DNA from 4 places in the Streptomyces sp. NBC_00234 genome. Region 2 is predicted to be linked to each of the others. Evidence: riboswitches for the same ligand, from Rfam matches in the RefSeq annotation. Region 2 holds a riboswitch; each other region holds the start of a gene.
What was found. Region 2 has a riboswitch for cyclic di-AMP ahead of OG230_RS26805 (M23 family metallopeptidase). Riboswitches for the same ligand answer to the same signal wherever they lie in the genome.
Positions count from the first base shown of each region.

Region 1: another riboswitch for cyclic di-AMP. It lies ahead of OG230_RS04615 (C40 family peptidase); the one in region 2 lies ahead of OG230_RS26805 (M23 family metallopeptidase).
Region 3: another riboswitch for cyclic di-AMP. It lies ahead of OG230_RS19090 (M23 family metallopeptidase); the one in region 2 lies ahead of OG230_RS26805 (M23 family metallopeptidase).
Region 4: another riboswitch for cyclic di-AMP. It lies ahead of OG230_RS14265 (transglycosylase family protein); the one in region 2 lies ahead of OG230_RS26805 (M23 family metallopeptidase).

Region 1 covers NZ_CP108101.1:1,109,450-1,116,857, reverse strand. The annotation lists gene bioB (biotin synthase BioB) at 1-878, opposite strand, end outside; gene OG230_RS04645 (8-amino-7-oxononanoate synthase) at 1,022-2,182, shown strand; gene OG230_RS04640 (DUF397 domain-containing protein) at 2,175-2,405, opposite strand; gene OG230_RS04635 (helix-turn-helix domain-containing protein) at 2,424-3,290, opposite strand; gene OG230_RS04630 (ATP-binding protein) at 3,492-3,923, shown strand; gene OG230_RS04625 (LysR family transcriptional regulator) at 3,941-4,858, opposite strand; gene OG230_RS04620 (LysE family translocator) at 4,931-5,572, shown strand; gene OG230_RS04615 (C40 family peptidase) at 5,590-6,060, opposite strand; cyclic di-AMP (ydaO/yuaA leader) riboswitch at 6,064-6,228, opposite strand; gene OG230_RS04610 (hypothetical protein) at 6,600-6,908, opposite strand; gene OG230_RS04605 (ATP-dependent Clp protease proteolytic subunit) at 6,916-7,408, opposite strand, start outside.
Region 2 covers NZ_CP108101.1:6,087,088-6,094,495, forward strand. The annotation lists gene OG230_RS26800 (M16 family metallopeptidase) at 1-1,212, shown strand, start outside; cyclic di-AMP (ydaO/yuaA leader) riboswitch at 1,433-1,597, shown strand; gene OG230_RS26805 (M23 family metallopeptidase) at 1,611-2,426, shown strand; gene OG230_RS26810 (GntR family transcriptional regulator) at 2,639-3,352, shown strand; gene OG230_RS26815 (HPr family phosphocarrier protein) at 3,513-3,794, opposite strand; gene OG230_RS26820 (bifunctional acetate--CoA ligase family protein/GNAT family N-acetyltransferase) at 3,956-6,811, shown strand; gene OG230_RS26825 (DUF5998 family protein) at 6,921-7,408, shown strand, end outside.
Region 3 covers NZ_CP108101.1:4,350,354-4,357,761, reverse strand. The annotation lists gene lhgO (L-2-hydroxyglutarate oxidase) at 142-1,398, shown strand; gene trmB (tRNA (guanosine(46)-N7)-methyltransferase TrmB) at 1,391-2,212, shown strand; gene OG230_RS19100 (PrsW family intramembrane metalloprotease) at 2,341-3,816, shown strand; gene OG230_RS19095 (aldo/keto reductase) at 3,822-4,766, opposite strand; gene OG230_RS19090 (M23 family metallopeptidase) at 4,914-5,957, opposite strand; cyclic di-AMP (ydaO/yuaA leader) riboswitch at 5,969-6,122, opposite strand; gene OG230_RS19085 (PP2C family protein-serine/threonine phosphatase) at 6,406-7,408, opposite strand, start outside.
Region 4 covers NZ_CP108101.1:3,294,925-3,302,332, forward strand. The annotation lists gene OG230_RS14240 (NAD(P)/FAD-dependent oxidoreductase) at 1-420, opposite strand, end outside; gene OG230_RS14245 (Ppx/GppA phosphatase family protein) at 848-1,789, opposite strand; gene OG230_RS14250 (DUF501 domain-containing protein) at 1,818-2,348, opposite strand; gene OG230_RS14255 (FtsB family cell division protein) at 2,393-2,863, opposite strand; gene eno (phosphopyruvate hydratase) at 2,986-4,272, opposite strand; gene OG230_RS14265 (transglycosylase family protein) at 4,611-5,315, opposite strand; cyclic di-AMP (ydaO/yuaA leader) riboswitch at 5,319-5,490, opposite strand; gene OG230_RS14270 (transglycosylase family protein) at 5,780-6,721, opposite strand; gene OG230_RS14275 (cytochrome P450 family protein) at 6,827-7,408, opposite strand, start outside.

The DNA.
Region 1 (7,408 bases), 5.0 Mb from region 2:
TTGACCAGGTTCAGGGCGAGCGGCTGCATCGAGCGCAGGTGGACCTCGCGACCACCCGCGAGCCGCACCTCGACGTCCGGGCAGACGAAGCGGACCATCGCGAGGATGCGCAGGCAGCGCTGCGGGGTGAGGTTCCACTCCTTCGCGAGCGGGGTGCCCTCGAACGGGATGAGGAAGTTCACCGGCACCGAGTCCGGGTCCAGCTCGCGCAGCGAGAAGACGACGTCGACGAGGTCCTCGTCGCTCTCGCCCATACCGGCGATCAGGCCGGAGCAGGCGGACAGCCCGGCGGCCTGCGCCTGCTGCACGGTCTCCACCCGGTCGGCGTAGGTGTGCGTGGTGGTGATCTCCCCGTACGTCCCCTCGGACGTGTTGAGGTTGTGGTTGTACGCGTCGGCACCCGCGGTACGCAGCCGCTCGGCCTGGCCGTCGGAGAGCAGGCCGAGACAGGCGCACACCTCGACGCCCTCGTTCTGGTCCTTGATCGCCTCGATGGTCTGCGACACCCGGTCGACGTCGCGGTCGGTCGGACCACGGCCGCTCGCCACCAGGCATACGCGCTTGGCGCCTCCCGCGACCCCGGCGGCCGCAGCCTTGGACGCCTCGTCCGGCTTCAGCCAGGTGTACTTGAGGATCTCGGCCTTCGAGCCGAGCCGCTGCGAGCAGTACGAGCAGTCCTCGGGGCAGAGCCCGGACTTCAGATTGACCAGATAGTTCAGTTTCACGCGCCGCCCGAACCACTGGCGGCGTACCCGCCCCGCGGCGGCCACCACGTCGAGCAGTTCGTCGTCCGAGGTCGCCAGCACGGCGAGCGCTTCTTCGCGGGTCGGCAGTTCGCGCCGCAGCCCCTTGTCCACCAGCGTGTTCAGCAGGTCCATGGCGATGATCCTGACGTACGGCACCGGTATCGGCCAAGGAGGAACCAGACAGAAGAGGCGGCGAAGGGTGTGGGTATTGCCACACCCTGACCCGCTGCGCCCGCGGCTAGGGTCTGTGAGCTGCCTACAAAAGGGACCACCTCATGTCCTTCGCCCCGTTCGACTGGATCGACTACGAGGCCCGCCGCCGTGCCGCTGCCGGACTCGTCCGCACCGTGCGCCCGCGCCCCGCCGAAACGGAACTGCTGGACCTCGCGAGCAACGACTACCTGGGACTCACCCGGCACCCCGAGGTCACGGCCGCCGCCGCCGACGCGGCACTTCGGTGGGGTGCGGGCGCCACCGGATCGCGGCTCGTCACCGGTTCCACCGACCTGCACGCCGCACTCGAACGCGAACTGGCGGCGTTCTGCGGATTCGAGGCGGCCCTGGTGTTCTCCTCGGGGTACGCGGCCAACCTCGCCGCCCTCACCGCGCTCTCCGGCCACGGCTCACTGATCGTCTCCGACGCGGGCAACCACGCCTCGATCGTCGACGGGTGCAGGCTCTCCCGGGCGGCTACGGCCGTGGTGCCGCACGCGGAGCCCGAGGCCGTACGCAAGGCCCTGCACGCGCACGACGGCCGCGCCCTGGCCGTGACCGACTCGGTCTTCTCGGTGGACGGCGACGCCGCCCCGCTGACCGCGCTCGCCGACGCGTGCCGGGCCGAGGACGCCGCCCTGCTGGTCGACGACGCGCACGGCCTGGGCGTCCTCGGAGAAGGCGGGCGCGGCGCGCTCGCCGCCTCCGGGCTCGCGGGCGGCGAGGGGATCGTCGCCACGCTCACCCTCTCCAAGTCCCTGGGCAGCCAGGGCGGAGCGGTCCTCGGACCGGCCCGGGTCATCGACCACCTGGTCAACACGGCGCGCACCTTCATCTTCGACACCGGACTCGCGCCGGCGGCGGTGGGCGGAGCCCTGGGCGCCCTGAACCTGCTGAAGCGCGAACCGGAGAGGGCCGACCGGGCCCGCGCGGTGGCCACGGCGCTGTACGAACGGCTGACCGCGGCCGGGCTCACGGCGGCCCGCCCCGATGCCGCGGTGGTGTCCGTCCGGGCGCCGTCCGCGGATACGGCGGTGCGCTGGGCGGCCGACTGCCGGGCGGCCGGAATCGCGGTGGGCTGTTTCCGGCCGCCGTCGGTGCCGGACGGGATCTCGCGGCTGAGGCTGACCGCGCGGGCAGATCTGACACCGGAGCAGATCACGGCCGCGGTGGCCACGATCGTGCGGACCGCTCCCGACGGAGCGTCGGTTCCGGTCAGCTGAGCGGGAGGCCGTGCAGCCCGGAGACGAAGGAGGACCAGGCCGTCGCGGAGAAGCGGAGCGGTGGCCGGTCCACGTCCTTCGAGTCCCGTACGGCGAGCCGTTCGCCACCGAGCGGCGCGGCTTCCACGCAGTTGTTCATTCCGGTGCTGCGGCTGCTGCGGCGCCACCGTGGTCCGGGGGGTGAGCCGGGCAGTGACGCGGGCGGGGCGAGGCGGTCGGACATGATGCCCTCCTCGGGCAGTCAGGCGGTCCGGTCGCCGCGGAGGATCGCGGCGATCAGGTCCAACGAACGCTCCGGCGACAGCGCGTGCGCCTGCAGGGTGCGGAAGGCCGAGCTGTACGCCTCAAGGTCTTCTTTCCGCTCCAGATAGAGGCTACTCGTCAAGTGGTCAAGAACGACCACATCCAGATCAGAAATGTTCGGAAAGGAGAAGATGACGAAAGGGCCGGTGAGCCCGACGTAGCCACCGACGCTGAAGGGAAGCAACTGGAGTTCCACGTGCGGTAATTGGGCCACCTGCGACAGATGGCGCAACTGCTCGCTCATGACCCGGGGACCGCCGACCTCGCGCCGCAGCACCGCTTCGTCGAGCACCGCGCTGAGCTTCAGGGGCGGGTCCGCCCGCAGCACTCCCTGCCGGGCCAGGCGCACGTCCACCAGGGAGTCGAGCTGCCCGGCCGGCAGCCCGTCCAGCGAGGCCGTCGTCACCGCCCGCGCGTAGTCGGCGGTCTGCAGCAGCCCGGGCACCACGGAGGTCTCCAAGGTGCGCACGGTCCCGGCCTGGGACTCCAGACTGATGAAGTCGCGGTACTGCGGCGGGATGAGACCGCGGTACGCGTGCCACCACCCCGTACCGCCGCCGCCCGCCGAGCCGGCGAGTGCTTCGAGAAGCGAGCACAGCTGGCGGTCGTCCACGCCGTAGGCGTCCAGCAGCCGGGACACGTCGGCCGGAGTCACACCGCTGGTGCCCGTCTCGATCCGGCTCACCTTCGACTGGTGCCAGCCGAGCAGCTGCGCGGCCTCCCGGCTCGTCAGTCCGGTCGTGTGGCGCAGACTCCTCAGCTCCTCGCCGAGCTTGCGCCGTCGCACCGCGGGGCCGTGCCGCATCGCCGGCCTCCCTCCTCCGCCATCGGCGGCCAGTGTGCCGCCCAAATACAGTCTTCCGTGGCAGAGTTCACCACTTTGGGCGACAGATATATGCATATCTTGGTGGATCGTCGTTACAGAGAGCGGCATCAGTGGCAATCTGGCGCGAAGCACAACCCTGCCGACCTCGGGTCGGCCGGGCCGGGAAGGGACGGGGCCGCCATGGCAGACCATCAAGAAGCATCCGTCACTCTGCCGAGCGATCCGGTCTCGGTCTCCTCGGCGCGCAGATACGTGGCCCGGGTACTCACGGACTGGGGCCTCCCGGACGACACCGAGATCGCCGACAGCATCCGCCTGATCGTCTCCGAGCTGGCCACCAACGCCGTGCAGCACACGCTCGGGCAGTCGCCCACCTTCACCGTGGACCTCCGGCTCGACCGGGACGAGGAGCTGCGGCTGGGAGTGACGGACAGTCACCCCCGCTGGCCCCGGCGCCTTCCCGCGGCCGTCCAGCAGGACAACGGGCGGGGCATGGTCATCATCCGCTGTCTGGCCAAGGAGTGCGGCGGGCGGCTCACCGTGAGTCCCACGGCCGAGGGGGGCAAGACGGTCTGGATCGAGCTTCCCTGGACCGTTCCCGTCCAGAGCTGATCCCGGAGAACGGCCGGTCAGTGGGCCGTGGCCGCGCGGCCGAAGCCACTGCGCAACAGCGCCGTCAGTGTCGCGGCAGCCGCGGTCGCCCGGTCACCGCGGTGCACCACCGAAATGGTCCGCCGGAAGGCGGCGGGGTCGAGCCGTCGTACGGCGAGCGGCGTCGGAGACATCGCGGCGACCATCTCCGGCACCACCGCCGCCCCGAGCCCCGCGCTGACCAGGGCGCACACCAGCCCGTAGCCGGGGGACTCGCACACCACGGCGGGCGTCGCCCCCGCCTCGGCCAGGGCGCTCTCCACGCCGCGCCGGGGCGGATGCGTCGGCGCGCTGCTGATCAGCGGCCGGCCCGCCAGCTCGGTCACCGGAAGCCGTCCCGTGCCCTCCGCGAGGACCTGGCCGACGGCTGTGATCACGACCAGTTCCTCCACCAGCAGCGGTTCGGCGGCGACCCCCGCGGGCAGCGGATCGGCGACGGCCGGCTCGTACGCGTGGGTCAGTGCGAGATCCACCTCGCCCGAGGCCACGGCGGCGACCCCGCTGGGCGGCTCGAAATCGGCCACGGTCAGTTCGACGTCCGGGTGGGCCCGCCGGAACGCGCTCAGCACCGGCGGCAGCAGATGGATGCCTGCCGTCGTGAACGTGGCGACCCGCAGCCGCCCGCCGGACAGCCCGGAGAGCCGTGCCAGCTCGTGACGGGCCTGGTCCATCTCGTCCAGGACCCGCCTGGCCCGCCCCGCCAGCAGCTCACCGGCCGCCGTGAGCCGCGCGCCGCGGTGATGGCGTACCAGCAGCTCGGCACCGGCCTCCCGCTCCAGCTTGGCCAGCTGCTGCGAGAGCGCGGGGGCGGTGTAGCCCAGGCGGGCCGCCGCGCGCGTGATCGAACCGGCCTCGGCGACCGCCACCAGCGCCGCCAGGCGCGTCGGGTCGTACATTAAGCGTTCCTTTTGGCAGACCCAGAAGATTGCAAGTACACGCTAAAGGGTCGGCCGGTCCATGGTGTACCCATGGACGCACAACTGCTGGCCTTCACCGGAGTCGCCGCGGGAATGGTGGCACTGCCGGGAGCCGACTTCACCGTGGTCGTACGCAACGCTCTGGCCTCGCGGCGGGCCGGGGTGGCCACCGCGCTGGGAGTCGCCGGGGGCCTGCTGGTGCACACCGCGCTCGCCGTGGCGGGCCTCGCCGCGGTGCTGGTGACGATGCCCGTGCTCTTCCGCACCGTCCAGCTGCTCGGCGGCGCGTACGTGCTCTACCTCGGGCTGAGCGCGCTGTACGCGATACGGCGGCGTCCGGCGACCGCCGGAACGGCTCAGGACGCGGCACCGGAACAGGCGCCCGAAGCGCTCGGGCGCTCGCTGCGGCAGGGATTCCTGACCAACGCCCTGAATCCCAAGGCGCCCGTCCTCTTCCTCAGTCTGCTGCCCCAGTTCGTACCGGACGGCCAGGCCCCACTGCCGCGAACGCTGCTGCTCGCGGCAGTCGTCGTCCTGCTGGCCCTCGTGTGGTTCCCGGCCGTGGCCCTGCTCGTGGACCGGCTCGGCCGGTGGCTGCGCCGGCCGCGTACCGCCCGGGCGATCGAGGGTGGCAGCGGCGCGGCACTCACCGCGCTGGGGCTCGTGCTGGTGGGTGGGCCCCTGCTGCACTGAGGCGGCAGGGGCTCCGGTCAGCGCACCCGTCCGTACCAGACGCTCTTGGACCAGATCCGTTCCAGGCGCACGACGGACCCGGACTTCGGGGAGTGCCAGATCCGCCCGTGGCCGGCGTAGATGCCCACGTGGTAGACGCTGCGGCCGTAGTGGAAGAAGACTAGGTCGCCGCGCTGCCGCTTCGAGGAGGAGATGTGGCGGGTCTTGTTGTACTGCTGCTGGGCCGTGCGGGGGAGCTTCTTGCCCACCCTTTTGAACGAGTACAGCGTGAGGCCCGAACAGTCGAACCTGCGGGGGCCCGCGGCTCCGTACTTGTAGGGCGAACCCTTCTTCGAGGCGGCGATCTTGAGCGCCTTCGTCGAATGAGTGGCCGCCTCGGCATCGTTCACGATGCCCGGGGCCATCATGGTGGTGCCGAGAGCGAGCGTGAGCACCGAGGCCGTACCGGCCCGGGCGAGAAGTGACGGGACATGAACCTGCGCAGACATGCGCAACCCTTCGTCAGCCGCCTGTGAAGGATGACCTGTCGGGTTCGGGCTGGCGAAGTTGCCCGGCCGCACGCAGCGGCTTCACCCCGAGGGACGGCCGGTCTCCCGGTCGACCCGTTGTGCTCGGGTCCTCCACTCCTGCCGATCCACTCCTGTCGACCAGTCATCCGGACAGCGGCAGGACTCGGCGTCCGCCCGGACCGCCCCGCCGCGGTGGCGGGGGCTTGTCGTCCCAGGGATCTTGACTCACGGACTGCCGGTTTTCCGAGCTGAAACGGTGTTATGTGAGGCTCGTCACCACTGATCCATTCGGGTGGACAGGGTGGATTTGCGTCGGGATCACGAGGCCCCGACCGGCCTCGTACCAGCGGCGGAGCGCCAGATTCCGCCCACAGTGCACACGCTTCGCGCAAGTTGAGCTGTCCCTCGTGAGGGGGACGGCCTACGCCGAACGAGCGAGGAAATTCGGTCCGGGCATCGGGCGTGTCGCCCGTGCGCCCGAAAAGCGCTCCGGAAAAGGGAGTCGGGGAAGCGGCTGATCAACTCGTGCCGACGGGGGGTACGGTGACCCGCTCCGCGCGCCGCTCCCCGTCGAGCACCCGCAACGCCCGCGCCAGGGTGCCCGCGTGGATCTGCGTCTCGCCCCGCTCGTGCATCGAGGTGAGGGCGTCGCGCAGCGCTCCGGCCCGGGAGGCCAGCGCCTGTGCTGCCCTCAGCGCGCTGTAGGTGTCGCTGCCGCGCGCCGGGTTGATCCGGCCCAGTTGGTCGAGCACTTCCAAGTAGCAGTCGATGAACTCCCCCTCGGCGCGGGTCAGTGCGGGGAGTGGCGGGAACTCCGGTGGCAGCATCGGCGGTTCACCTCGCGGTGTGCGGCGGCTGGGACGGACTGCGGTTCTCCATGACGTGGTCCACCACCCCGTACGCCTTGGCGGCTGCGGCGTCCAGGATGGTGTCCCGCTCGATGTCGGCGGTGACTTGCTCGGTGGACCGGCCGGTGTGCCGGACCAGCATTCCCGTGAGCATCTCGCGCACGCGCATCAACTCGCGTGCCTCGATCTCGAGATCGGATGGCTGGCCCTGCACGGCCTCGGGCAGGGCGGGTTGCTGAATGACTACCCGGGCGCCGGGCAGGGCATGTCGGCGGCCCGGTGCGCCGGCCGCGAGCAGGATCGCGGCGGAGGAGCCGGCCTGGCCGAGGCAGAAGGTCTCCACCTCGCAGGTCAGGTACTGCATCGTGTCGTAGATCGCGGCCATGGCGGTGAACGAGCCGCCGGGGGAGTTGATGTACAGCGAGATGGGCCGGTCGGGGTCCGCGTACTCCAGGTACATGAACTGGGCGATGAGGTCG
Region 2 (7,408 bases):
GGCCTCGACGGCGTGGCCACGATCATGGCGCGCGCCCTGTCCGAGGGTACGGACAAGCGGTCCGCCGAGGAGTTCGCCGCCGAGCTGGAGCGCTGCGGCGCGACGCTCGACGCGCACGCCGACCACCCCGGTGTCCGGGTCTCCCTGGAGGTCCCGGTCTCCCGGCTGGCCAAGGCGCTCGGTCTGGTCGCCGAAGCGCTGCGGGCGCCCGCCTTCTCCGAGAGCGAGATCGAGCGGCTCGTGGCCAACCGCCTCGACGAGATCCCGCACGAGCAGGCCAACCCCGCCCGCCGGGCGGCCAAGCAGCTCTCCAAGGAGCTCTTCCCCGCCACGGCACGGATGTCGCGTCCGAGGCAGGGCACCGAGGAGACGGTGGAGCGGATCGACGCGGCGGCCGTGCGCGCCTTCTACGACGCACACCTCCGTCCGTCCACCGCGACGGCGGTCATCGTCGGCGACCTCACGGGGGTCGACGTGGACGCGCTCCTCGCCGACACCGTCGGCGACTGGTCGGGCAACGCGGCGGAGCCCCGCCCGGTCCCGCCCATCACCGCCGACGACCGCGGCCGGGTGGTGATCGTGGACCGTCCCGGCGCGGTGCAGACGCAGCTGCTGATCGGCCGCATCGGCGCCGACCGGCACGACAGCGTCTGGCCGGCGCAGGTCCTCGGCACGTACTGCCTGGGCGGCACCCTCACCTCGCGCCTGGACCGCGTGCTGCGCGAGGAGAAGGGCTACACCTACGGGGTACGCGCCTTCGGTCAGGTGCTGCGTTCCACGGCTCCGGGCTCCTCGTCCGGGCGTACCGGAGCGGCGATGCTCGCCATCAGCGGCTCGGTGGACACGGAGTCCACGGGACCGGCGCTGGAGGACCTGTGGAAGGTCCTGCGGACCCTGGCGGCCGAGGGGCTCACCGACGCCGAGCGCGAGACGGCCGTGCAGAACCTCGTGGGCGTCGCCCCGCTGAAGTTCGAGACGGCGGCGTCCGTGGCGGGCACCCTCGCCGACCAGGTCGAGCAGCACCTTCCGGACGACTACCAGGCCCAGCTGTACGCGCGTCTGGCCGAGACGGGCACCGTCGAGGCGACGGCCGCGGTGGTCAACGCGTTCCCCGTGGACCGGCTGGTCACGGTGCTCGTAGGTGACGCCTCACAGATCGCGGACCCCGTCCGCGCCCTGGACATCGGCGAGGTGTCGGTCGTCAGCGGCTGACGGACGGTCTGTTCACCGCCGTACGCACAAAAGGGCACATAAGGGACTCCGGTGGGCAACTTCCCACCGGAGTCCCTCCTTTTTGTCCGCTTTGAGGGGAAGGCTGCCTGTCTGCCCTGTGGGATGTACTACAAAACGGCCTGTCCGTTTGGTGATTGAAAGTTGTCCCGTTTAGCGTCGGCTCCGCTGTCCGTCACGTGCATGCCGCGTCCGCGGCGCCGGGCAGCCATCGCCGAGTCCCCGTCAGGCGCGAGCCTGGGGAGCCGGGGACCCACGAAGTCCCTGGGGTGAATCGGACGTCTGCGCTCTTCGGGCGCAGAGGCCCGTAGGAGACCTTCCTGCTCCGAACCCGTCAGCTAACCCGGTAGGCGAGAAGGAAGGAAAGGATCAGCCCCTCCATGGCGTTCACCCGTGCCACCGGGAAGCACCGTGCCCCGAGCCGCCTGACGCGCAAGAGCGTCCGGGTCGCCGGCATCGCGGCTCTGGCCACCACCGGCGTCATCGGCGGGATGGCCTCTCCGGCCCTCGCCGCGGACGAGGCCCGTACCGTCAGCGACACCGGCCTCACCCAGGCCGTCGCCATCGACGGAACCCTCGCCGACCAGATAGCCGCCCAGGCGAAGGCCCAGGAGCAGCAGGCCGAGGCCGCCGCCAAGGCAAAGGCCAAGGCGAAGGCGGAAGCCAAGGCGAAGGCGGAGGCCAAGGCCAAGGCGAAGGCCGAGGCGAAGCGCAAGGCCGAGGCCCGCGCCAAGGAGATCCGTGAGGCCGAGGCCCGCGCCGCCCGTGCGGCCGAACGCAAGCGGCTGAACTCGTTCCACCTTCCCGTCGCCGGTTCGTACGTCACCACCGGCTACAAGTCCAGCGGCTCCCTGTGGTCCTCGGGCAGTCACTCGGGTGTGGACTTCCGTGCCGCGTCCGGCTCCTCCGTCGTCGCCGTCGGCGCCGGCACGGTCGTCACGGCCGGCTGGGGCGGCGCGTACGGCAACAACATCGTGCTCCGGATGGCGGACGGCACGTACACCCAGTACGGCCACCTCTCCTCGATCGGCGTCTCCGTCGGCCAGAGCGTCACGTCCGGGCAGCAGATAGGTCTCTCCGGCTCGACCGGCAACTCCACCGGGCCGCACCTGCACTTCGAGGCCCGGACCACTCCGGAGTACGGCTCCGACATGGACCCCGTCGCGTACCTGCGCTCGCACGGTCTGAACGTCTGACCCACGCGTCGCACCACAGCGCTCCCCGAAGGCCCCGGCTCCCCGCCGGGGCCTTCGGCATATCGCCCGGAGCCTGTCCGCCGAAGCCTTCCGTGGCCAAAAGATATCCCTGGATTCCGCCCCGCCGTCGGAAATTCGGGCTCATTGCAATAGAGTCGCGGAACAGGCGTCGATCGGCCGCGTTTCGCGGGGATTAAGGCGGAGGTTCGGACATGCGCATTCCCGCGCATTCGGTATGCACGGCAATCCGTGACGACATCGTCTCCGGTGTCTTCGATCGCGGCAGCCGCCTCACCGAGGAGTTGCTCGCGCGTCGATACGGGGTCTCGCGCGTCCCGGTGCGCGAGGCCCTGCGCACGCTGGAGTCCGAGGGGTTCGTCGTGACGCGCCGGCATGCCGGCGCCTGCGTGGCCGAGCCCACCGAGCGGGAGGCCGCCGATCTCCTGGAGATCCGGATGCTGCTGGAGCCGCTGGGTGCGGCGCGGGCGGCGCAGCGGCGCACCGAGGCGCACCTCAAGGTGCTGCGCGGCCTGGTCAGGCTGGGGCAGGAGCGGGTACGCCGGGGCGAGGGGGAGGACCTGCGCTCGCTGGGCGGGTGGTTCCACGAGACGCTCGCGCAGGCTTCGGGCAGCCCCGGTCTCATCGCGCTGCTCACCCAGCTCCGGCACAAGATCGCCTGGATGTACGCCGTGGAGCAGCCCGCGCGTCCCGCGGAGTCCTGGGCCGAGCACGGCGCGATCGTGGACGCGGTCGCCCGCGGTGACGCGGACCGGGCGAGGGCGCTGGCCGTCCAGCACGCCGAGCGGGCCGCCGCCGCCCACCGGCTGCGCCGTCCGGACGGGCCGGACGGTCAGAAGCGCAGCCCCGCGCCGCCCCGGGTGAGCACTTCGCAACATGCCGTAAACACCGCGGGCGTCCGTCATTAACAATTGCGCCGTATACAAAGAAGGTAATTCAGTAGGGCTTTCTTTGTGCTGCCCGAATTCGAATCCGCTGGGGTCTCGCCGGAAACGAAAAAGTCGCGGCCCCCACTTGGGGGAGCCGCGACTTCGACGCAGAAATAATTCCGGTCCGAATCGGCCGGAATCAGACGGTCTCGGGGAGCTCCTCGAGACCCTCGGCGACCAGCTTGGCCAGGCGGTCCAGGGCGGCTTCGGCGTTGTCCGCCTCGGACGCGAGCACGATCTCCTCGCCGCCGGTGGCGCCCAGGCCGAGCACCGCGAGCATGGAGGCGGCGTTCACCGGGTTGCCGTCGGCCTTGGCGATCGTCACGGGGACGCCGGAGGCCGTGGCGGCACGGACGAAGATGGAAGCGGGGCGGGCGTGCAGGCCCTCGGCCCAACCGACGTTGACGCGGCGCTCAGCCATGGTTCTGCCCTTCACGTATCAATGGTTGTCTAGACCAGTCTCTCATGCAGTGCGCAATGCTGTGCCCGGTCCCGGGCCCGGCCACCCGGCCGGTCGAGCACCCTCAGACTGCCCCGGCCCCGATCCCTCCGCGACCGGTGCGTCGGCCGTAGGCTTTGCCCATGCAGCCCACGCCGGAGCAGAGTCCGCATCACGCGTACCCCGACCACTGGGAAGCGGACGTGGTCCTCCGCGACGGTGGCACCGCGCGCATCAGGCCGATCACCACGGACGATGCCGAGCGGCTGGTCAGCTTCTACGAGCAGGTCTCCGACGAGTCGAAGTACTACCGCTTCTTCGCTCCGTACCCGCGCCTCTCCGCCAAGGACGTGCACCGCTTCACCCATCACGACTACGTCGACCGGGTCGGTCTCGCCGTCACGACCGGAGGCGAGTTCATCGCCACCGTCCGCTACGACCGGATCGACGCCCGGGGCCGCCCCGCCACCGCCCCCGCCGACGAGGCCGAGGTCGCCTTCCTCGTCCAGGACGCCCACCAGGGCCGCGGGGTCGCCTCCGCGCTCCTCGAACACATCGCGGCGGTCGCCAGGGAACGGGGCATCCGCAGATTCGCGGCCGAGGTGCTGCCCGCCAACAACAAGATGATCAAAGTGTTCCGGGACGCCGGCTACACCCAGCAGCGCAGCTTCGAGGACGGCTCCGTCCACCTCACGCTCGACCTCGAACCCACCGCCGAATCCCTCGCCGTGCAGCGCGGCCGTGAACAGCGCGCCGAGTCGCGGTCCGTGCAGCGGCTCCTCGCCCCCGGTTCCGTCGCCGTCGTCGGCACCGGCCGCACCCCCGGCGGGGTCGGCCGCACCGTGCTCCGCAACCTCCTGGCCTCCGGTTACACCGGACGTACGTACGCCGTGAACCGGGCCTTCGACGCCGGTCAGGCCGAGATCGACGGTGTCCCCGCGCACCGTTCGGTCGGCGAGATCGACGAGCGGGTCGACCTCGCGGTCATCGCCGTGCCCGCCGACCGGGTGCCCGAGGCCGTCGCGGACTGCGGTGAGCACGGCGTCCAGGGACTCGTCGTCCTCTCCGCCGGATACGCCGAGCGGGGCGCCGAAGGGCGGGAGCGCCAGCGCGAACTCGTCCGCCAGGCACGCTCGTACGGCATGCGGATCATCGGCCCGAACGCCTTCGGCATCATCAACACCTCCGAAGCCGTCCGGCTCAACGCCTCACTCGCCCCCGAGTCGCCCGCCCCCGGCCGCATCGGGCTCTTCACCCAGTCGGGCGCGATCGGGATCGCGCTGCTCTCCGGACTCCACCGGCGCGGCGCCGGGCTGTCCACGTTCATCTCGGCGGGCAACCGGGCCGATATCTCCGGCAACGACTTCCTCCAGTACTGGTACGAGGACCAGGACACCGACGTGGCCCTTCTCTACCTCGAATCGCTCGGGAACCCGCGCAAGTTCACCCGCCTCGCCCGGCGGACGGCTGCCGTGAAGCCGGTGGTCGTGGTGAAGGGCGCCCGGCACAGCGGCTCCAACCCGCCGGGCCACGCCGTACCGGTCAGCCGGATTCCCGACGCGACGGTCTCCGCGCTGATGCGGCAGGCGGGCGTGATCCGCGTCGACACGGTGACCGAGATGGTCGACGCCGGCCTGCTCCTCGCCGGCCAGCCCCTCCCCGAAGGCCCCCGGGTCGCGATCCTCGGCAACTCCGAGTCGCTCGGACTGCTCACGTACGACGCCTGCCTCGCTGAGGGACTGCGTCCGCGTCCGCCCCGCGACCTGACGACCGCGGCGAGCCCCCAGGACTTCCGCGACGCGCTGGCCGAGGCGCTCGGCGACGGCACCTGCGACGCGGTGATCGTGACCGCGATCCCGTGGGTGGGGGAGAACGGCGAGGCGGAGACGGGTGACGGCGAAACCCTGGCCGCGGCCCTCCGCGAGGCGGCGGCCACGGGTCCCGCCAAGCCCGTCGCGGTGGTCCATGTGGAGATCGGCGGCCTGGCGGAGGCCCTGGCCGCGGCCTCCGGCACGGTCGCCCCCGCCCGCAGGGCGGCGGCTCCCGCGCGGGACACCACGGTCACGCCGCCCCCCGGCGAGGTGGCACCGAGTCCCTCCGCGAGCACCCCCGCCCCCGCCCGTCCGGGGCGCATCCCCGCCTACCCGGCCGCCGAGCGGGCCGTCCGGGCCCTCGCCGAGGCGGTCAAGTACGCGCAGTGGCGCCGCCAGGCGGCCGTCCCCGGCAAGGTGCCCGACTTCGACGACACCGTCGACGAGGCCGGAGCGGCCCGCCTGATCGGCGCGCTGCTCGGCCCCGACCCCGACCCGCGGGGCCGTCCCCTCACCCACGACGAGGCCCGCGAACTGCTCGGCTCCTACGGCATCACCGTGCGGCCCACGCTCCCCGCCCCCCACGCGGAGGCGGCGGTCGCCGCCGCCGGGCAGCTCGGCTACCCCGTGGCGCTCAAGACCACCGCCCCCCACCTGCGCCACCGCGCCGACCTCGGAGGCGTACGCCTCGACCTCGCCAACGAGAACGAGCTGCGGCGCGCGTACGGCGAGCTCACCGAGCTCCTCGGCAAACCGGCCGAGCTCCTGCCGGTCGTGCAGGCCATGGCGCCGCGTGGGGTCGACACCGTCGTCAGGGCCTCGATCGACGCGGCGGCCGGCGCCGTTCTCTCCTTCGGCCTCGCGGGCGCGCCCTCCGAACTGCTCGGCGACACCGCCCACCGGCTCGTGCCGGCCACCGACCGGGACGCCGCCGAGCTGATCCGGTCCATCAAGGCGGCCCCGGTGCTCTTCGGCTGGCGCGGTTCCGCACCCGTCGACACCACGGCGCTCGAAGAGCTGCTGCTGAGGGTGTCGCGGCTGGTCGACGACCACCCGGAGGTGGTCTCCGTCGCCCTCGAACCCGTGGTCGTCGCCACCCTGGGGCTGACCGTTCTCGGAGCGAGCGTCCGGCTCGCCCCGCCCCCCGCCCGTACCGATCTCGGCCCCCGACGGCTCCCCAGCTACTGACCGCCCCCGCTCCCGGCTCCGCCGCTCACCTCCGCGTCCCGCGGGTCCGCCCGCGGGACCTGGCGCACGGCGTGCCCGGGAGGCACCGGGCCCCCGTAGGATGGTCCCTATGGCAAAGACCGGTACGACGACCCAGGGGCTGCGCGCGGCGATCGAGCGCAGCGGCTACTACCCGGCCCTCGTGGCCGAGGCGGTGGAGGCCGCCGTCGGCGGGGAGCCGGTCGCTTCGTACCTGGTGCACCAGGAGACCACCTTCGACTCCAACGAGGTGCGCCGCCATGTCACGGTGCTCGTCCTGACGGACAACCGGTTCATCGTCAGCCACACCGACGAGCAGACCGCCGACACGGATTCCCCCACGCCGTTCGCCACCACCTCCACCGAGTCGGTCAAGCTCGACCGGATCTCCTCCGTCGTGCTCAGCCGCGTCGTGGCCAACCCGGAGAAGTACGTACCGGGGACCCTGCCCCGCGAGGTCGTCCTCACCATCGGCTGGGGCGCCGTCTCTCGTATCGACCTGGAGCCCGCGGCCTGTGGCGACCCCAACTGCGAGGCCGACCACGGCTACACCGGCAGCTCCACCGCCGACGACCTGAG
Region 3 (7,408 bases), 1.7 Mb from region 2:
GTCCGCAAGACACGGATACGCCCCGGTACGCCCACCCGGCGGGGCGGCACACCCGCGGAAGGTGTGCGCCACGCCCTGCCCATCCCTGGTTTGAGCCCGTTGTCAGTGGGTCAGTGCACTATCGGGGTGGGAGGTGGCGTGATGACGACGCACGCGGCGTACGACTGCGAGGTGCTGGTGATCGGCGGCGGGATCGTCGGTCTGTCGACGGCGTATGCGATCACGCGTACCGCTCCGGGCACCCGGGTCACGGTCCTGGAGAAGGAGTGGGGGCCGGCCCGCCATCAGACGGGGCGCAACAGCGGAGTGATCCACAGCGGTATCTACTACCGCCCGGGTTCGCTCAAGGCCCGCTTCGCGGTGCGGGGCGGCGCCGAGCTGGTCGACTTCTGCGCGGAGCACGGCATCGCCCATGCCGTGACCGGCAAGCTGATCGTCGCGACCGAGCGCTCCGAGCTCCCCCGGCTGCACGGCCTGGTGCAGCGTGGCCGTGAGCACGGCCTGCCGGTCCGGGAGCTGGGACCGGCGCAGATCGCGGAGTACGAGCCCCATGTCCGGGGCCTCGCGGCGATCCGGGTCGGCACGACGGGCGTGTGCGACTTCGGCGCCGTCGCGGCCCGCTTCGCCACGGAGGTGAGCGAGGCGGGCGGACAGATCCGTTACGGGGCCGAGGTCACCGCGATCGACCGCCGCCCCTGGGGTGTGGCGGTGCGGACGGCGGACGGCCAGGTGGTCCGGGCCAGGGTGCTGGTCAACTGCGCCGGTCTGCACAGCGACCGGGTCGCGCGGCTCGCGGGCGACGAGCCGGGCGTGCGGATCGTCCCCTTCCGGGGGGAGTACTACGAGCTCGCCCGGGAACGGCTGGTGCGCGGCCTGGTCTATCCGGTGCCGGACCCCGCGTTCCCCTTCCTCGGGGTGCATCTGACCCGGGGCTTCGACGGTTCCGTACACGTCGGACCGAACGCCGTACCCGCACTGGCCCGCGAGGGATACAGCTGGCCGGTCGTGCGCCCGCGTGAGCTCGCGGCCACCCTGAGCTGGCCGGGGTCCTGGCACATCGCCCGGCGCCACTGGCGGTACGGGGCCGGGGAGCTGCACCGGTCCCTGTCGAAGCGTGCGTTCACCCAGGCCGTCCAGCGGCTGCTGCCCGAGGTGACGGAGGACGATCTGCGGCCGTCCCCCGCGGGGGTCAGGGCCCAGGCGGTGCTGCGGGACGGCACGCTGGTCGACGACTTCCTGATCCGTGAGGCACCGCACACCGTGCACGTGCTGAACGCGCCCTCGCCCGCCGCCACGGCCTCGCTGCCCATCGGGAGGGAGGTGGCGCGGCGGGCCCTGCTGCGGGCTCGTGCCACGGGGTGGAAGCCACCCGCCGTAGAATCGGGGCATTGTGTCTGAGTCCCTGAACCCCACCCCCGAGACGCCCGGCGCCACGGACGACGCGGCTGCCCTGCGTGCCGCCTCCTTCGAGCGGATGCGCCGGCTGCGCCAGGAGCCCCGCTTCCCCGGCGGGCCGGCCGCAGATCCCGCCGGCTCGCACCACGAGCGCCGGATCCGCAGTTTCCAGCCCCGCCGCAGCCGGGTCACCGCAGGCCAGGAGGACGCCCTCCAGCGGCTGTGGCCGAAGTGGGGCCTGGACATCGACGGGCTGCGCGTCCTCGATCTGCCCGAGCTCTTCGACGGGCTGCCCGTGATCCTGGAGATCGGCTTCGGGATGGGTGAGGCCACCGCGCAGATGGCGGCCGACGACCCGGGCACCGGCATTCTCGCCGTCGACGTGCACACCCCCGGCCAGGGCAATCTGCTCGCCCTCGCGGACCGGGCGGGTCTGACCAACGTCCGGGTCGCCAACGGCGACGCGATCATCCTGCTGCGCGAGATGCTGGCGCCCGAGGCGCTCGACGGCCTGCGGGTGTACTTCCCCGACCCCTGGCCCAAGGCCCGCCACCACAAGCGGCGGCTGATCCAGCCGGAGTTCCTCGACCTGGTGGCAGGGCGGATGAACCCGGGCGCCGTGGTCCACTGCGCGACCGACTGGGAGCCGTACGCGGAGCAGATGCTGGAGGTGCTCACCGCGCATCCCCTCTTCGCGAACACCCAGGCGGACGGCGGTTACGCGCCACGGCCCGCGTTCCGGCCCCTGACCCGGTTCGAGGGCCAGGGCCTGGACAAGGGACACGTCGTGCACGACCTGCTCTTCGCCCGCGTCTGACACACACCGGGACCTGGGACCCACCGGGACCTGCGAACCCCCTGGGCCCCCGGCCGTCCACCACCGGTCTCGGCCACCTGCCCCTCGCACCATGGTCAGGTGTCAGTCCTCCTCGTTAGGGTCATCGGGTGTCCGAATGGTCCGCGCAGCACCAGCAACCGCAGCCGGCCGTCCCGGTTCTCGAGGAGCAACGGCTCGGCGAGATCCTGGGCGCCGTGCCGGAGCGTGGCCGGTGGCGTTACCGGCCGCGCCGCGTCGGCCTGGTGTGGCGCAGCAAGGCGTTCCGCGCCGGTGCGGTGATATCCGTCCTCGCGCTCTGCGGGCTGCTCATCCTGTCCCTCGTCCGCGAACAGACCGGTACGGAGGGCTTCCTCGTCGGGCTCGGGCTCGCTCTGCTGCCCGTACCGCTGCTGATGGCGGCCTTCCGCTGGCTGGACCGGGTCGAACCGGGTCCCTGGCGGAATCTGCTGTTCTCCTTCGCCTGGGGTGCGTGCGCCGCCGCGCTCGTGGCGATCACCGCGAACACGTTCGCGGCCCGTTGGATAGCCACGGCGACCGCGGACCCGTCGAGCGCCGACACCCTGGGCGCCACGGTGATAGCGCCGGTCGTCGAGGAGAGCGCGAAGGCCGCCGCGGTTCTGCTGATCTTCCTCTTCCGGAGACGGGAGTTCAGCGGCGTCGTCGACGGCATCGTGGTCGCCGGTTTCACCGCCACCGGCTTCGCGTTCACCGAGAACATCCTCTATCTGGGCAACGCCTTCGGCGAGGACCAGCAGTTGGGCAGCACGGGCCTCGGCGCGGTGACGGCCGGGACGTTCTTCGTCCGGGTCGTGATGTCGCCGTTCGCCCATCCCCTGTTCACCGTGCTCACCGGCATCGGCTTCGGGATCGCCGCGCTCAGCGCGCGGCGCCACCGGGTCCGCCGGATCGCGGTGCCGCTGCTGGGGCTGGTCCTCGCCATGGGCATGCACGCCCTGTGGAACGGCTCGTCGACCTTCGGCACGTACGGATTCTTCGCCGTGTACGGGGCGTTCATGGTCCCGGCGTTCGCCCTGGTGACCTGGCTGGCGATCTGGTCGCGCCAGAAGGAGCTGCGGACCCTCGCAGCCGAGCTGCCCGCGTACGCGGCGGCGGGCTGGCTCTCGCCCGCCGAACCGGCGGCGCTCTCCTCGATGCGGGCCCGCGGTATGGCCCGGGACGTGGCCCGCCACTGGAACAGCCGTCAGGACCGGGCCGGCGGCAGGGCCGCAGCCCGGTCGGTGGCCGAGTACGAGTCGTTCGCGACCTCGCTGGCCGTGCTGCGACGAAGGGCCCGCCGCGGTGCGGTGGGCCCGGACTTCGCCGTACGGGAGCAGGAGCTGCTGCACCACCTCTGGCAGCGCAGGGACGTGGCGGGACCGGCCCTGACGTACGCGGCGCATGCGACGGGCCGGATCAGGCAGCCCCGTCCGGCGGTACCGTTCCCGGCCCCGCACCAGTGGTACGGCGGCTACAACCCCTACCTCGGCCCGGCCCAGGGCCCGTACCCGAACCCGGCACCGCCGGGCGCCGGGTTCCCGTACCGGCAGCGCCCCTACGACTCACATCGCCGTCGGGCGCACTGACCGCGTCAGGCGGACGCCTCCGTCAGCGCCGTCAGCTCCTGCTCGGACAGCCGGAGTCCGGCGACGGCGACCAGCGCGGGCACCTGCTCGACCGTACGGGCCGACGCGATCGGCGCCACCACGGTCGGACGGGCGGCCAGCCAGGCCAGGGCGACGGTGGCGATCTCGGCGCCGTGCTCCGTCGCGACCTTGTCGAGTGCGGCGAGCACCTTGCGGCCGCGCTCCGTCTCCAAGTGCTGGCCGGCCTTCTCTGCGCGGGCGCTCTCGACCGCGGCCCCTGCCCGGTACTTGCCGGTCAGGAAGCCCGAGGCGAGGGCGAAGTACGGGACGGAGGCGAGACCGGCCTCGGCGGCCGTGTCCTGGAGCGCGCCCTCGTAGGTGTCGCGCGAGACGAGGTTGTAGTGCGGCTGCAGCGCGACGTACCGGGCCAGTCCCTCGCTCTCGGAGAAGTCCAGGGAGGCCCGCAGCCGCTCCGGGCTGATGTTGGAAGCCGCGATCTCGCGCACCTTGCCTTCCTTCACCAGCTGGTCGAGGGCGGTGACGATCTCCTCGACCGGGACGGACTCGTCGTCGAAGTGCGTGTAGTAGAGGTCGATGTGGTCGGTGCCGAGCCGGCGCAGCGATTCCTCGGCCGCGCCCTTGATCGTGGCGGCGGAGAGCCCCTTGTACGAGGGGTGGGCGCCGACCTTCGTGGCGACGACGATGTCGGAGCGGTTGCCGCGCGAGGCGAGCCACTTGCCGACGACGGTCTCCGACTCGCCGCCCTCGTTGCCCGGTGCCCAGGCGGAGTAGGAGTCGGCGGTGTCGATGAAGTTGCCGCCCGCCGCGGCATAGGCATCCAGGACGGCGAAGGACTGTATCTCGTCGGCCGTCCAGCCGAAGACGTTGCCGCCGAGTGCGAGGGGGAAGACCTGGAGGTCGGAGGAGCCGAGCGTGCGCAGAGAGGTCATGAGTGGTGCAACCCCGCCCACGAAGCGCGCTATTCCGGTTCCGGTACGCCGATGCCCGGGAAACGAAAGACCGGCAGCCCTGACGTCGGGGGGTGAGCGTCAGGGCTGCCGGGGTTCGGGTGCGTCCGGTGAACGGGACGCGAGGTATCAGACCGTGAGGCCCTTGCTGCGCAGCCAGCTCATCGGGTCGATGTCCGAGCCGCCCGCGGTGTGGACCTCCAGGTGGAGGTGCGCACCGTACGCGTTGCCGGTCGCGCCGACACGGCCGATGACGTCGCCGGTGTTGACCTGCTGGCCCGCGGAGACGTTCATCGAGGACTGGTGGCTGTACGTGACCTCGGTGCCGTCGTCGAGCTCGATGACGGTGTGGTAGCCGTACGCGGTGTTCCAGCCGGCCGACGTGACGGTCCCGCCGTGCACGGCCTTGATCGGTGCGCCCGCCTGCGCCGCGAAGTCGAGGCCGGTGTGGTAGCCGGAGGACCACATGCTGCCGGCCTGACCGTAGGTCGAGGTGATCGTGTACGAGGAGAGCGGCAGGGCGAAGCTGGCGGCCAGCTTGGCGAGGCGCTCGGCCTCCGCCTTGCGCGCGGCTGCCTCTTCGGCCGCCTTCTTCTCGGCGGCGGCCTTGGCCTCGGCCGCGTCCTGCTGGGCCTTGGCCTCGGCGGCGGCCTTCTCGGCTGCCGCCTTCTCCTCGGCGGCCCTGGCCTCGGCGTCGGCGCTGGCCTGCTGCTGCTCGGCCTGCTGGAGGATCCGGCTGCGCAGTGCCTCGCCGGCGTCCGTCGTGCCCTGCTCGGCCTCGGCGGTGGTGATGCCGGCGGTGGTGAGCGGGGAGGACGACGCGGCCGTGGTGGCGTCGTTCGCGTCGGAGTCGTCGGACATCAGGGAGCCCACGCCGGGGAACGACTTGGCGTCGGGCAGATTGTCCGCGATGGAATCGGGAAGAGAGATGGAGACCGGCGGCTTGCCCTGGGCGGTGGCCATGCCACCCGCACCGACGGCCGCGATGACGCCGACCCCGAGGACGGTGGAGCTACGAGCGAGACCGCGCTGCTTGGCTACGCGGTGCCTGCCGCGAACGGGCCGGATGGACTCCTCGGTGGGATTCCATTCCTCCCAGGTCCTGTCCTGGCCGCCGAGAGTATCGGTGGCGAAGGGTGACGGGGCCTCGGGGGCAGGCTTGTTGGACGCCACGTGGGCGCACTCCTTTCCTTCCTTCTCGCCTACCGGGTTAGCTGACGGGTTCGGAGCAGGAAGGTCTCCTACGGGTCGCTCTGCCTCTCGCGAGACACAGGTGACCCGATTCACCCCATGTAGGTGGTTCCCCGGTTCCCTTGCGGAATTCGGCGCTCGCGCACGGTGCCGCCTCTTGCGACGACTGGGACGACCGCGCTGCGTTATCGAACGTTAATAGACAGACGGGTCCTATTCCAAGCTGTTCCGAGTGATCGTTCGTGACTTTGGCCTGGACTTACCGGGATACAACCGGGTGGAATCGGGCGAGTTGAACACCCTCCACGCACCACTTCGTTTCTGACAGTGCGTCAAATGTTATGCGGAGCGGCACCCTTCGGTTACGGACGGTTGTCCCGTACCGGAGCAGCGGCCACGCGGTCCCGCCGACGACCCGTCAGCCGGTGGCTCATTCCGCTCCCCCGCCACTGCGCCGGCCCACGATCTTCACGGTCCTCCGTCGCTCGGGCTGCCCTTCCGCCGGCCGACCGACCGCCAGCAGCGCCATGTCGTCCGTGGACCGCCCGCCCGTGTGCAGGCGTACGTCGTCGGTGAGCGCCGAGAGCAGTTCCTCCGGGCCGGGGAAGATCCGCCCGCGCAGCCGGGCCGCCGGGTCGTAGAAGGCCCCGGCCGCGTCCCGCGCCTCGGAGAGACCGTCGGTGAACATCAGCAGCGTCGTCCCCGCGGGCAGCCTCCACTCGTCCGCCCGGTCCGGCCACACACCCAGGTCCATCCCGAGCGGCAGCGCGGGCGAGGTCGACGTCAGGACGTCCAGCCGTCCGTCCGCGTGCAGCAGGATCGGCTCGGGGTGCCCCCTGTTGACGATCCGGACGAGTCCGGCGCCGGACGGGATCTCGGCCAACGCCGCGGTGATGAACCCCTCCATGGCGTCGAGTCCGCCGCGCCCCGTGCCCTCCCGGGCCAACGCCCGCTCCAGGCGCTGCGCCACCCCCTCCAGCGAACGCTCCTGCTCGGCGGCCTCCCGGAACGCCCCGATGACCACCGCCACCGCCCCGACCGCTTCGAGACCCTTGCCCCGCACGTCCCCGACCACCAGACGCACCCCGAACGGGGTGTCCGCGACGGCGAAGAGGTCGCCACCGACGAACTCGTCCGCCTGGGCCGCCTCGTAACGCGCCGCCACATGGAGTCCGCCGATGCGGTCAGACGGCGTCGGCAGCACCGCACGCATGGCGGTCTCCGCGATGACCCGCGCCGAGGCCAACTGCTCGTTGCTCCGCCGGACGACGCCGTTGATGAACAGGGCGAGCAGCCCGGCGGTGGACACGGTGACCAGTTCGATGACCGGCTCGACCTGGCTGAGCGTGCGGCTGTACACGTCCAGCAGCCCCATGACGAGGACCGCGGCGACACCCGTCCGGATCGTGCTGGCCCGCGAGAAGAACGGCGCG
Region 4 (7,408 bases), 2.8 Mb from region 2:
GCCGATCGACTCCTCGATGCCCTTCATGCCGATGCCCTGCTCGGCGAGGCCGGGGATCGGGAAGGTACGGGAGACCGCGCCCATCGCGATGACGAGGTAGTCGAAGGGCAGCTCGTAGGCCTCGCCGACGAGCGGCGCGACCGTGGCGACCTTGCGGTCCTGGTCAATCGTGGTGACGCGACCGGTGAGCACCTCGGCCTTCGGCAGGACGCGTCGCAGCGGGACGACGACATGCCGAGGGGAGATGCTGCCGGCGGCAGCTTCGGGGAGGAAGGGCTGGTACGTCATGTACGAGCGAGGGTCGACAACCGTGACGGTCGCCTCCCCGTAGCGCATCTTCTTCAGAATGCGACGAGCTGCGTACAGGCCTACGTACCCACCGCCTACAACGAGGATCCTGGGACGCTCCGTGGTGCTCATGCCATCGAGTATCCACCCCCCTCGGGGCACCTGCTCGTGAGCCCCTTCACAAGCTATCCGCGACCCTCTGCTACACTCCGCCGCCCACGTGACCCAGGTCATGGGGGCCGAGGGGAACCACAGTGCCCCAGCGAACGTTGTTCACCGCTTGTGAGCTGGCCCTTGTGCTGTCGGGAGGGCCGAACCACGGCTCCGGTTCACCCGCGCGCAACATGCCCGGAACCTGACCGGAGCCGCGCCGCGGAGGCCGTCGGGCGGCCGTTGCGGCCCCCGATAGGCCGAACGGCACCCAACCGGGCCGAATTCCTTGTGAAGAAGTTCACGAACTTCGTCGTGGCGGACCCCCGAAGGGGCCTCCGGAACGCCTCCGAACGGCTCAGAGGTGCAGGCCGGAGTGCGTTTGAGCAGCTGCCAGGGGTGCCTGCGGCTACGCCACGGAGAGCGCGATTCCGTCCAGGATGTCGTGCTCGCTGACGACGACCTCGCGGGCTCCGGTCCGCTCCATCACCGCGAGCAGGATCAGCGCCCCGGAGGCGATCACGTCGACCCGTCCCGGGTGCATCGCGGGGATCGCCGCGCGCTCCTCGTGCGTGGACGCGAGCAGCCGCCCGGTGATCTCCTGGACCTGCTCGAAGGAGACCCGGGAGTGGTGGATCGCCTCGGGGTCGTACTCCGTCAGTTCCAGGGCGATCGCGGCCACCGTGGTGACCGTGCCGGCCAGGCCGACGAGCGTGGCGGCCCCGGCGATCGGGACGGTCTCCTCGACGAGGTCCAGGGCGACGGCGATGTCCGCGCGGATCGCGGCGACCCGGTCGGGGGTGGGCGGGTCGACGACGGTGCCGTCCTGCACCAGGTGACGTTCGGTCATGCGCACGCAGCCCATGTCCACGGACCGGGCGGCGCGGACCGCGTCGTCGCCGACCACGAACTCGGTGGAGCCGCCGCCGATGTCCACGACGAGGTACGGCTTCGCCAGGTGGTCGCTGCCGGCCAGCTCCTTGGTGGCGCCGTCGAAGGAGAACTGCGCCTCCTGGTCGCCACTGATCACCTCGGGCTCGACGCCCAGGATGTCCAGGACGCCCCGGACGAACTCGTCACTGTTCTCCGCGTCGCGCGAGGCCGAGGTGGCGACGAACCGCATCCGCTCCGCCCCCAGCTCCTTGACCACCGCGGCGTACTCGCGGCAGGCCGCGAAGGTGCGCTCCAGGGCGTCGGGGGCGAGCCGGCCGGTCCGGTCGACCCCCTGCCCCAGGCGGACGATCTGCATCCGGCGGTCGAGCTCGGTGAGCTCTCCCGTCACGGGGTCGGCGTCGGCGACGAGCAGACGGATGGAGTTGGTACCGCAGTCGATGGCGGCAACGCGGGTCATACGGACTCCTGAGGTGGTGGTGTCGGGGCTAGGGCCTGTCGTCGCCGCACGGTGATACGCACGGGCCCTTCGCCCACCACTCCGGCAGCATCGCGATCGCCTCGTCGCCCAGCGGGTTCACCCCGGGACCGGCCGCCAGCGAGTGGCCGACCAGCACGTGCAGGCACTTCACCCGGTCCGGCATGCCGCCCGCGCTCGGGAAGCCCTCCAGGACCTCGATGGCGTCCCGGCGCGCGATGTAGTCCTCGTGCGCCGCGCGATAGGCGGCGGCCAGCTCCGGGTCCGTCTGCAGACGCTCGCTCATCTCCTTCATGACCCCGTTGGCCTCCAGCGTGCCGATCGCGGACGCGGCACGCGGACAGGTCAGATAGAAGGTCGTCGGGAACGGCGTGCCGTCCTCCAGACGGGGCTGCGTCTCGACCACGTCCGGGTTGCCGCACGGGCAGCGGTGCGCGATGGCGCGCAGTCCGCGCGGCGGGCGGCCGAGCTGCTGCTCGAACGCCGCGATGTCCGCGTCGGTGGGCGTGGTGGATTCGGTCTGCGGAGGGGGGGTTTCCATGCCTGCCTTGGTTCTGCTCGAAGGTGCTTCTCAGATGGTGCGGGTCAGTCGCGGTCGGCGTTGTCCACGCCGTCCCAGAGGTTCGAGTGCCAGGCACGGTCCGTCGTGCTCGGCTCCCCGCGGCGTTCCTCGGCCGCGTCGGGGTCGATCACGGTGTAACCGGTCTCCCCCGGAAGTACGTAGTGAAGGTGCTCGCGGGCCAGCCGCCGGATGTAGGCGTCGTCCTTGAGCCGCGCCTTCTCGTCGCGCAGCTCCTCGGTCCGCAGCCGTGCCTCCTGCGACAGGCGCTCCTGGTCGGCGATCTCGTCGCGCTGGGAGACGTACTGCCGCATCGGGTACGCGAGCGCGACCACGAGGGAGCAGACGACCAGGGCGAGGAACGCGGCGCGGCCGGTGAGGCGCGAGCGGCGGGCCTGGCGTCGGTTCTGGGACCGGTAGACGCGGGCGGCGGTCTGCTCACCGAGCAGTCGCAGCCTGGTCGCGGTGGAGAACCGGTCGCGGTCCTTCCCGGCCATCTCTCACGCCTCCCCATTACACACGTCCGTCCCCGCACACGGTACGGGACCGAGTGCGGGGACGGACGGAGGCTGGTGACTTCGGCCCGCGGAGGACCGGCGATCAGCCCTGGCTGCGCCGGTCAGTCGGCGAAGCGGAACCGCGGGAACGCCGAGCGGCCCGCGTACACCGCGGCGTCGTCGAGGATCTCCTCGATGCGCAGCAGCTGGTTGTACTTGGCGACGCGGTCCGAGCGGGCCGGGGCGCCGGTCTTGATCTGACCACAGTTCACGGCGACGGCGAGGTCGGCGATGGTGACGTCCTCGGTCTCGCCGGAGCGGTGCGACATCATGCACTTGAAGCCGTTGCGCTGGGCCATCTCGACGGCGTCCAGGGTCTCGGTCAGCGAACCGATCTGGTTGACCTTGACGAGCAGGGCGTTGGCGGAGCCCTCCTCGATACCGCGGGCCAGACGCTCCGGGTTGGTGACGAACAGGTCGTCACCGACGATCTGCACCTTGGAGCCGATCTTCTCGGTGATGACCTTCCAGCCGGCCCAGTCGTCCTCGTACAGCGGGTCCTCGATGGAGACCAGCGGGTACGCGGAGACGAGCTCCTCGTAGTACTCGGTCATCTCGGCGGCCGAGCGGGACTTGCCCTCGAACTCGTACTTGCCGTCCTTGTAGAACTCGGACGCGGCGACGTCGAGCGCGAGGCCGATGTCGCGGCCGGGGACGTAACCGGCCTCCTTGATGGCCTCGACGATGAGGTCCAGGGCGGCGCGGTTGGACTCCAGGTTCGGCGCGAAGCCGCCCTCGTCACCGAGACCGGTGGACAGGCCCTTGGTCTTCAGGACCTTCTTCAGCGTGTGGTAGATCTCCGCACCCCAGCGCAGGGCCTCGGAGAAGGACTCCGCACCGATCGGCGCGATCATGAACTCCTGGATGTCCACGTTGGAGTCGGCGTGCGAGCCGCCGTTCAGGATGTTCATCATCGGAACGGGCAGCAGGTGCGCGTTCGGGCCGCCGAGGTAGCGGAAGAGGGGGAGGTCGGACGCCTCCGACGCGGCGTGGGCCACGGCGAGCGAGACGCCGAGGATCGCGTTGGCGCCGAGCGAGCCCTTGTTCTCGGTGGCGTCCAGGTCGAACATCGCCTGGTCGATGAGGCGCTGCTCGGTGGCGTCGTACCCGACGAGCTCCGGGCCGATCTGCTCGATGACGGCGAGGACGGCCTTCTCGACGCCCTTGCCCATGTAACGGTTGGGGTCGCCGTCGCGAAGCTCAATGGCCTCGAACGCACCGGTGGAGGCGCCGGACGGAACAGCAGCACGTCCCGTGCTGCCGTCGTCGAGGCCAACCTCGACCTCGACCGTGGGGTTGCCCCGGGAGTCGAGGATTTCCCTGGCTACGACGACGTCGATGGACGGCACGAGGCATCTCCTTCTGGGATATGACACTGGTTGTGCAGGGTCACTGTGGCCTTGCGACACGAGCCTAACCGGCCGGACCCCATCGGCCAGCCGGGCGCCCGTCCCCTGGGACGAAAAAGGACCCAAGGGCATGCATTCACGGGCAAACGTCCAGAAATTTACTGGCGAGTAACTACAACACTTGAACGCTCAACGTCGCCGGGCCGCGCCGCGGCGCTCGCGTCCGTGCGGAAAGACCCCGACCCGGCACGCACGGGGGAGAGCGCACCGGGTCGGGGAGCAGAGCGGGAGGGATGCCGCCGGACACCCTCCCAGGGGGGGGAGGAGAATCCCAGGTGTTACTTCGTCAGGTGGAGCTGCTGGCCCGGGAAGATCAGGTCGGCGTCCTTGACGATGTCGTCGTTCAGCTCGAACAGCTTCTCCCAGCCGCCCTTGACGTCGTGCTTCGCGGCGATCTTGCTCAGGGTGTCGCCGGTCTTCACCTTGTACTCGCCGTCACCCTTCTCGACCTTCTCGCCGGTCGGGGTGGTGACGGTCTTCGGCGCCTCGGTCTTCGGGGCGGTGCGCTGCTCGCTGCGCGTGGTCGGCTGCTCGGCCTGACGCTCCGGCTGGGCCTGCTCGTCGCTGCTGCTCTGCGTGGAGCCGGTGTCGACGCCCGGGTCCACACCGTCGTTGGTCAGGTTGCCGGCGCCGGCGCAGGCCCAGGCACCCGGGCCCTGCAGGTCGAGAAGCTTCTCGGCGGTGGCGATCTGCTGCGACTTGGTGGCCAGGTCGGCGCGGGACGCGTACTGCGTACCGCCGGCGGCGGCCCAGCTGGACTGCGAGAACTGCAGACCGCCGTAGTAGCCGTTGCCGGTGTTGATGGACCAGTTGCCACCGGACTCGCACTGGGCGACGGCGTCCCACGTGGAGACGGAGGCGGCAGAGGCGCCGGTCGCACCCATCAGCGGGACGGCGACAGCGGCACCGGCGACACCGGCGAGCGTGGCGACACGGACGGCCTTGGACGGGCGGCGGTGCTTGGCCTTGCTGGAAAACAGCATGGAGCTTCTCCTCACCGACGCCTACGAGGTGAGCTGTCGGGTTCGGGCCAAGTGAGTTGCCCGGTCGCACGTCCTTGCACGCGACTTCACCCCAAGCCGGTCCTGAGCCGTCTTCCGACGACCTGGCCCGGCGCTTACCTGGGTCCCCCGCTCCTGCCTACGGCGCTTTACGCGTCTGTTCCCTTCGACCGACGGCAGGATTCGGCGTGACGGTCGACGGGGCCCGCGGTGCGAGCGGTTCCGACCGTAAACATAGCCAACCCGACATTCAAAGAGGGACATACCGGCCATTCGTGCCTTACTTGCCTCCACGGAATGAACGTTTCCGCAGGTCGGAGGGGACACGGAAGGAGTAGCCGGACGCGACACGCCAGTTGAAGCAAAGAGACCCATGTCTCACTTACGCATAAGTGGACATAGGTCCCTGAACTACCCCCGATTTTGGGGTGTTTTCCCGAATTGGATCAGTTGCGCTTGGAGCTCTCCGCGCTGCCGCGCTGACCCAGATCGAGGCTCTGGCCGGGCAGGATGAGGTCCGGGTCGGAGCCGAGCTCGCTCTTGTTGGCTTCGTAGAGCTCGGTCCAGCCGCCGGGAACCTTCTGTGCGTCAGCAATCGCCCAGAGGTTGTCGCCGGGCCGCACGGTGTAGTCACCTTCGGGGCTCGCCGCACCCGCGTCGCGGGCCTCGCCGTCACCGCGCGAGGCGTGCCGGCCGGAGTCGCGCCCGTTGCCCCTGTCCGTGTCCTGGCTCGCCTCGGGGGCCGGGGTGCCGCGGTGCTTGCCGCCGCCCTCGTCCGTGCCCGCGGGGGTGTCGGACGCCTCGGGGGACGGCGTGGCGGAGGGCGAGGCGGAGTCCTCGGACTCCTCCGTTCCGTCCGTCGTGTCATCCTTGCCGGACTTGCCGGACTTATCGCTGTTGTCCTTCTTGTTCGCTTCGTCCGTCGTGTCGTCCGTCGCGTCGTCCGACGGGAGCAGCGAGTCCGAGGGGTCGGCGGAGGGCACGCCGCCCGGGTCGACGCCCGGCAGGGTGCCGTCCAGCGCGAGCCCGGAGATGACCGCGCAGCTCGGCCACGCCTGCGGACCCTTGTCCTCCAGGACCTTCTCCGCGACGGCGATCTGCTGCGAGCGGCTGGCGAGGTCGGCGCGGGGCGCGTACGCCGAGCCGCCGTACGCGGACCAGGTGTCCTGGGAGAACTGCAGGCCGCCGTAGTAGCCGTTGCCCAGGTCGGCACTCCACATGCCACCGCTCTCGCACTCGGCGACCCGGTCCCAGGTCGAGGCGTCGGCGGCGTGCGCACCGGTCGCACCGAGCAGCGGGATGGCGATGGCCGATCCCGTCACGCCTGCGGCGACGACGATGGCGGGTGCCTGGCGAGGGCGACGGTGTCTGCCGTTCGCGGAGCCCATGGGATTGCCTTCCGTGTGACTGACATGTGACTGCTGTGGTGAACGGTGAACCTAGCGGGACTCGAACGTGTGTCACAAGTCGATGCAGCGGAGATCACGTGAAAGTCACAGAGTTGACGGAGTGTCACCTTGCCCGAGCGGCACCCCGGGTGCGAACTCCACCGGAAGGGTGCGCAGTCCGCGCATGATGAGCCCGCCACGCCACCGCAAATCGGCAGGTTCCACCGCAAGGCGCAGGTCAGGGAGGCGTCTCAGGAGCGTTGCCAGCGCGGTCTGTCCCTCCAGGCGGGCGAGCGGCGCGCCCACGCAGTAGTGGATGCCGTGCCCGTATCCCACGTGCTGATTGTCACTCCGAGCGAGGTCCAGCGTGTCCGGATCGCGGAAGCGCTCGGGGTCGCGGTCGGCCGCGGCGAGGACGACCAGTACGGGGTCCCCGGGGGCGATGTCCTGCCCGCCGAGCGTGACGGGCTCCGTGGCGTACCGCCATGTGGCGAGCTCCACCGGGCCGTCGTAGCGCAGCAGTTCCTCCAGGCCGGTGGCGAGGAGGTCCGTCTCGCCCGCGTCGAGCGAGCGCTGGAGCCGCTCGCGTTCACCGGGGTTGCGCAGCAGCGCGTACGTACCGTTGCCGATGAGGTTGACCGTCGTCTCGAAACCGGCGAAGAGAAGGATGAACGCCATCGCCGCGGC